3 regions of the Shewanella sp. SM101 genome follow, and region 2 is predicted to be linked to each of the others. Evidence: predicted binding sites of a transcription regulator. Region 2 holds the regulator's gene; each other region holds the start of a gene.

Region 1 (2,274 bases), on a different contig from region 2:
CAAAAACAGCCCTGAAAATAGATCGAGTCCCCACATAAACCAATTGAGTTCACTCATGTTATTTATCCTTATTCTTGTCCGTAACGGGTGGCGATCAAGCTCGCAGGTTGGTCATCATTAAGAGATAGTAAAAACAGCTGGCTATAATCATCTTCGCTGATCGCTTGGATCTCTGGTCCGCCAAGGGCTTTAATGATCAGTGGGACAGTGTTTGAATGCCCAACGATGAGTGTATTGCCCTTTACAGCATGCACTTGTTCAACAATGTGTTGAATATATCCTTCGATAGGTTTGGCTGCTTCTACTATCGTCACAGGTAAATGGCGAGCCTCGGAGATGGGCGCGAGTGTTTGTTGGGTTCTTAGATATTGAGTTGCAATAAGTTGCGACAGCGGCGTGCGGCTCAAGGCAGTGATCAGTGATGTTGCGCGCATTTCTCCCTTGGGTGATAACTGCGGGTTATTGGCTGGCGTGTCGGCTTTTTCGGCATGTCTGACTAAAATAATTAGTCTGCTCTCCGCATGAGCTTGGCTAATGGGAGTAAAGCCGAGGCAAGTGAATATGACGAGGCTTGTTAGCAGGCTAAAGCGTTTTATATTGATACCCAGATTATGCTTAAAATAGTGCTTAAGGATTAGTGTAAACCCGTGAAAGCGGAAATGACTCAAACTGCGGCCTGCTGCCATGGTGTAACATCCTTTTCTATTGGCTTATGTCTAAGCTCAGCGATAGTAATGATCTGCATTGCGGTGGGTTGGCGCTTTATGCACCTTATTAAAGAATGAACCCACTTAATTTATGTGGGCCTTATCATGGCCTTGTGGTCAGATGGTACTTCAATTCTAAAAATTACTAAAGCTGGTTAAATTTTGGTCGATAATTAAGTCGACCCGAATTGAATGGATAGTCATCATGGAAATCAATAAACCCCCTCAAGTGCAAAGTACTCCTTTGCCACAGAAAAAATATGCTGAAAACGCGGCGTCTAAGGGCACCGAAGTGAGTGATTCGAAGGACGCGAAAGCCACAGAAGTAACCTCGAAGCAAACCGCGCAGCAAACGAGTAAGCAGCTGATGAATCAAGCGATTTTATCGGCACAGCAAGATGTGAATATCAAGTCAGGCGATCAGTCTATGGCCTTGCTTTATCGCGCAGCGATAGAGTCGATTAATAAAGAATTAGCGCCCACTATGGGCGAGAACGCGATTCAGACGGCTTACGATAATGGCGTAGATACTTCTCCAGAAGCGACTGCAGATCGTATCGTGAGTTTTGCGACGCAGTTTTTTAGCATTCACCAACAACAAAATTCGGGTATGAGTCTAAGTGATCAACTCGATAGCTTTATGGGGATTATTGGCGGTGCCATCGACAATGGCTTTAAAGAGGCTAAAGATATTCTGTCCGGCCTTAAAGTATTGCAGGGTGATATTGCCGATGGTGTCGATAAAACCTACAGCTTAGTGCAAGAGGGGCTGCAAGCCTTTAGAGATAGCTTTAACAAGAAGACTGATGAGACAGCATCGAGTCCGAGTTAATACCTCAGTATTTTCAGTTCTATATTCAGCGTTATAGTCATAAGCCCCTTATATAAGGGGTTTTTGTTGTGCAGAAAAAAGTCTATGCTGGAAGCCTATTTAACGTTTCGCTTGAGGGCAAGTTATGTGGATTAGGGGACAAGTGATAGAACGTATTGATTGGAGTGATAAGTTATTCTCATTGCGCATTGCTGCCGAGTTAGCTCCATTTATTCCTGGTCAGTTTATCAAGTTAAGTCAAATGCAAGATGATAAGCGTGTGGCTAGAGCCTACTCCTTAGTTAATTCTCCCGATAAACCCTATGCCGAGGTGCTCGCCGTTGCGGTAGAGGATGGCCTGTTATCGCCTCAATTACACAACCTTGCAATAGGCGATGAAATTGAAATTACCTCAACCGCGACCGGTTTTATGACCTTAGCTGAAATTCCTAAGGGTGAACTCCAAGGGAAGCATTTGTGGTTTTTAGCCACAGGAACAGCGGTAGGGCCATTTTTGTCTATGCTCGACACCGATGAACCTTGGGAGCGTTTTGAAAAAGTCGTGCTTGTGTATGGCGTGCGCGAGGCACAGGATTTGGCATATCTTGATAAGCTGCGTAATTTAGAACGCAAATACCCTGAACAATTTTCATTAGTCTTGAGTGTGACCCGTAAACCCTTTGCCGATGCTTTGCAGTGCCGCATTCCCGAGGGAATAGTCTCGGGTGAAATCGAAAAAAAGGCAGGATTAACCTT
Region 2 (2,274 bases):
TCGTTCGAATATTTTATCTAACTTCTCTTTCAGCGTTGCAGCGGTAAAAGGCTTAACCACATAACCATTCACTCCCGCTTGAGCGGCAGCAATAATCTGTTCACGTTTTGCTTCAGCAGTTACCATTAATACGGGTAAATGCTTTAGCGAATCATCAGCGCGAATTGCTTTTAACAGATCGATTCCTTGCATACCAGGCATATTCCAATCTGTAACAACAAAATCAAAATCCCCCTTTTGCAACATCGGCAGGGCTGTTGAGCCATCGTCTGCTTCTTGGGTGTTATTAAACCCCAAGTCTCGCAACAAGTTCTTGATGATACGCCTCATTGTCGAAAAATCGTCAACAATGAGAATCTTCATATTCTTGTCCAAGGTTTCCTCCGGTGAGCTGACATTCTGTGCTCGATTAATAATTATACTTATGTCCAGTGCTTGAGTTTAGCTTTCAATCGCAACATTGCCTGACTTAATATCTGGCTAACCCGCGATTCACTGACTTCAAGAATGGCGCCAATCTCTTTTAAATTCAATGCTTCATCGTAGTACAGGGATAACACTAATGCATCTCTTTCAGGCAATAATTTAATTGCCTCAACCAGAGCAGAATGAAATTGGTTCTCAGCTAATGCTTCAAATGAATCATCATCGGACCGATCACTCACTGTAAGTATATCCTGAGATACGCCTAAATCTTCTATCCCTATGATTTTTCCGACAGAAACATCGTTAAGAATATGATGGTACTCATCGAGCGTCATATCAAGTTTTTCTGCAATTTCTGTGTCGCGTGCATCACGGCCCAGTTCTTGCTCTAACTCATCAATAGCGTGTGCAACCTTACGATTATTTCGATGAACGGAACGAGGGACCCAGTCGCCACGACGAATTTCATCTAACATGGCTCCACGTATGCGTATGCCGGCGAAGGTTTCAAATTTCGCACCCTTGCCACCATCAAACTTGGATGATGCTTCTAGTAACCCCATCATCCCAGCTTGGAGTAAATCATCTAACTGCACAGATGCAGGTAGTCTGGCGAGTAAATGATGCGCAATTCTTTTAACCAACGGAGCATACTGTTCAACGATCGACGATTTATTGTCTAAACAAGTATACGCAGCGGCTTTATTCACTCGTTTTTTCCTCTTGAAAATCTGGTCGTTGTACTAAACGCTCAACGAAAAACTCCAAATGCCCACCAGGTTGCTGCGGCACAGGCCAACTCAAAATTTTATTTGCCAATCCTTGATACGCAATTGCCGCTGGTGATTTAGGATAAGCTTCAACCACCAATTTTTGTTTACGAACAGATTTACGTAAGTTTTCGTCAAATGGAATCGTAGCGACTAATTCAAGTGCAACATCTAAAAATCTGTCGGTCACTTTACTGAGTTTAGCAAATAATTCCATACCTTCGCGTAAACTACGCACCATATTGGCAACTATTTTAAAACGGAACACGCCATGCTCACGGCTGAGAATTTTAATCAGGGCGTAGGCATCGGTAATCGAAGTGGGTTCATCACAAACAACGACTAGCACATCCTGCGAAGCACGTGAGAAACTGAGCACCATATCTGAGATCCCAGCAGCAGTATCTACGACTAGAATATCAAACTGAGTCCGCATCTCACTAAATGCACGGATTAATCCAGCATGTTGCGCAGGGCTTAATTCCACCATCCCCTGTGTTCCTGAGGTGGCAGGTACTATGCCTATCCCCTTAGGACCACGCACGATAATATCGTCAAGCTCTGCATCACCAGAGAGAACATGAGAGAGGTTACGCTCGGCACGAATACCCAGCATGACGTCGACGTTTGCTAAGCCAAGGTCAGCGTCAAGTACCAAGACACGCTTGCCTTTTTCGGCTAATGCCACAGCAGTATTAATAGAAACGCTGGTTTTACCCACGCCTCCTTTACCACCAGTGACCGCGATTACTTTCACTTTTTCGTTATAGGGTTGATTCATCATACGTAAACCACTTGCTTGATCCAGGGTCATAAATCTACTCAAATGCACAGGCCATATTATCTGACCACGCTGTGTCTTGTAATGATTGTTGTTCTGTACTATCTAACGCTGCGAGTGCCTGCTGGGCTAAATCTAGGGTATCCGCAACTTTCATATCTTCAGGAACTCTTTGTCCATCAGTAATATAACTTAATGGTAATCCGTTTTGGATCAACACACTTAATGCCCCTGCTAACGACACAGATTCATCGAGTTTTGTGAGAACGACACCAGATAGGGGAATGCGTTTAAAAT
Region 3 (2,274 bases), on a different contig from region 2:
ATACAGGTTCAGTCATTTCATTCGTTTGCTGGTTAATGATTTCAATCGGAGTCGGATCGGGGCGACCTGGTCTAAATTCTAAGGCAATGACAGAAGTCCCTTTCGGGATGTCTTTAACTTCCACCTTATTTTGCACACCAAAGGCATACTTCATTGAGCCCGCGATCTGTTTAAACTTCATCACGTCCATTTCAGAAAATGACAATAACAACACGAAGAAGCACATCAACAGCGACATCAAGTCGGCAAATGTTGCAAGCCACATAGGTGCTCCGGGCGGTGGACAGTTGCACTTAGCCTTAGCCATTGGCTACTCTCCGTCCGTTGTATCTATTTTGCGATTTTTCTCAGCCAGATAATTTTTCAAGAAGCCTTCAATCACCCTAGGGTTTTGTCCGTCTTGAATCGCCAATACCGCATCCATAATAAGATTACGGTTAAGCATTTCTTCTCCCATCCTAATTGTTAGCTTATCCGCGATAGGCAAGCAAACCATGTTAGCGACCATAGCGCCGTATAATGTGGTTAACAAAGCAACGGCCATCGAGGGACCAATAGATTTAGGATCTGACATGTTAGATAGCATGGCCACAAGACCCACAAGCGTACCTATCATGCCCATCGCTGGGCCAACATCGCCAAAGGCTCTAAATATGCCAATCCCCGTCCGATGACGTTCTTCCGTTAGAGCGATATCCTTCTCTAGGGCTGCACGCACCACTTCACCATCGTGACCGTCGACCAACATATCAACAGCCTTTTGCATAAAAGTATTGGTAATTTGAGCTTCTTCTAATGCCAAAAACCCCCCTTTACGGGCGGCATCCGCCATAGTGACTGACTGCTCAATCAAATCTTCTGGTTTATCAATCTTAAATACAAAGGCTTTCAAAGCAATTTTAACGGCACTAAAAAACTGTTTAAGAGTGAACTTCATCATTACCACGAAGAAGGACCCACCGAACACAATCAGGATCGAGGGCACATCAACGAAAATCATCAAGCCGCCACTGGTCACCATAGCGCCGAGAATAAAACCAAAGGCTCCCACAATTCCGATTATTGTTGCTAAATCCACAACGGCTCCTCAATTTTCGTAATAAACGACATAATACTTACTCTGGGTAAGCAAGAACACTCAGTTATTCTACCGAATAAGATAATCCCACCGACACACATACGAGCCTTGTTTATCCAGTTAAAAATTACCATACAAATGATGATACTATTGTCAGTTATCGGACACACACTAAGCAAGTTTAGCGACAATTTATATTTTCTGGAAAAATTTCAGTAACAAAGCGTGCTATTGAGCAAATATCTTTAGTCTGAATTTGACCCTTACGCCGCCCTGATATACCTTGTGTCCGCTAAATCAAAGGAAACCTGAACGTGGCGAAGAAACCCGAAAATCTTAGTTTTGAAGAATCCCTTGGCGAACTTGAACGCATCGTTGCCGATCTAGAACAAGGCGATATATCCCTCGATGACGCGTTAAAACAATTTGAACGTGGCATCAATCTCGTTCGAAATAGCCAAGCAAAACTCGAACAAGCCCAACAAAAAGTGGCCATTTTACTGAAACAAGATGAAAATGCGCCCCTATCCCCCTATGCCGTTGAGGGCGAATAAGCGTGTTAGTCAGTACCATTCAAGAATATCAACAACGAGTTGATGATCAATTAAAACAGCGTTTTAGTACGCTTGAAGATACAGCTCCCCAATTAAAAGCCGCTATGACTTACGGTGCCTTATTGGGAGGGAAGCGCATTCGACCGTTCCTCGTATACAGTGTAGGACGCATGTTTGGGGTCGAACTCGAAAAGTTAGATGCTTGCGCCGCAGCCATTGAATGTATCCATGCTTATTCATTAATCCACGACGATTTACCCGCCATGGACGATGACGAGCTCCGCCGTGGCCAGCCGACCGTGCATATTGCCTTTGATGAAGCGACGGCCATTTTAGCGGGGGATGCTCTGCAAACCTTAGCCTTTGAAATTGTCACCGAAGCCGTAGCAGGGATCAGCAGCGAACAACATATTGCTATGGTAAGAGTATTAGCCAAAGCCTCAGGTTATCGTGGTATGTGTGGAGGCCAAGCAATAGACTTAGCCTCGACCGATAAACATATTGATCTTAAAGCATTAACTCAGCTACATAATATGAAAACCGGCGCCCTTATCAGCTGCGCCGTTGAGTTAGCTTTGATCGCCGCAAACGCGCCAAAAGATCAGTATGCTGCTATGATGGATTTTGCTCGTGCGGTCGGAC

The links. Region 2 encodes FliA, which starts transcription of late flagellar genes. Its sites were predicted from a motif close to CTAAAGNTNNNNNNNNNNNNGCCGATA; they were not measured.
Region 1: L5M38_RS02190 (DUF5610 domain-containing protein) is a predicted target of FliA. The motif match lies at 853-879, and genes of this name have one in related genera.
Region 3: pomA (flagellar motor protein PomA) is a predicted target of FliA. The motif match lies at 1,237-1,263, and genes of this name have one in related genera.

What each region holds. Positions count from the first base shown of each region.
Region 1 is NZ_JAKKRH010000003.1:24,386-26,659, reverse strand. Features, by position in the region: gene L5M38_RS02200 (FMN-binding glutamate synthase family protein) at 1-57, opposite strand, end outside; gene L5M38_RS02195 (histidine phosphatase family protein) at 69-686, opposite strand; gene L5M38_RS02190 (DUF5610 domain-containing protein) at 913-1,539, shown strand; gene L5M38_RS02185 (ferredoxin--NADP reductase) at 1,664-2,274, shown strand, end outside.
Region 2 is NZ_JAKKRH010000012.1:87,727-90,000, reverse strand. Features, by position in the region: gene cheY (chemotaxis response regulator CheY) at 1-375, opposite strand, end outside; gene L5M38_RS08685 (RNA polymerase sigma factor FliA) at 423-1,136, opposite strand; gene L5M38_RS08680 (MinD/ParA family protein) at 1,129-2,010, opposite strand; gene flhF (flagellar biosynthesis protein FlhF) at 2,015-2,274, opposite strand, start outside.
Region 3 is NZ_JAKKRH010000016.1:80,821-83,094, reverse strand. Features, by position in the region: gene L5M38_RS10860 (flagellar motor protein MotB) at 1-307, opposite strand, end outside; gene pomA (flagellar motor protein PomA) at 311-1,078, opposite strand; gene xseB (exodeoxyribonuclease VII small subunit) at 1,393-1,632, shown strand; gene ispA ((2E,6E)-farnesyl diphosphate synthase) at 1,635-2,274, shown strand, end outside.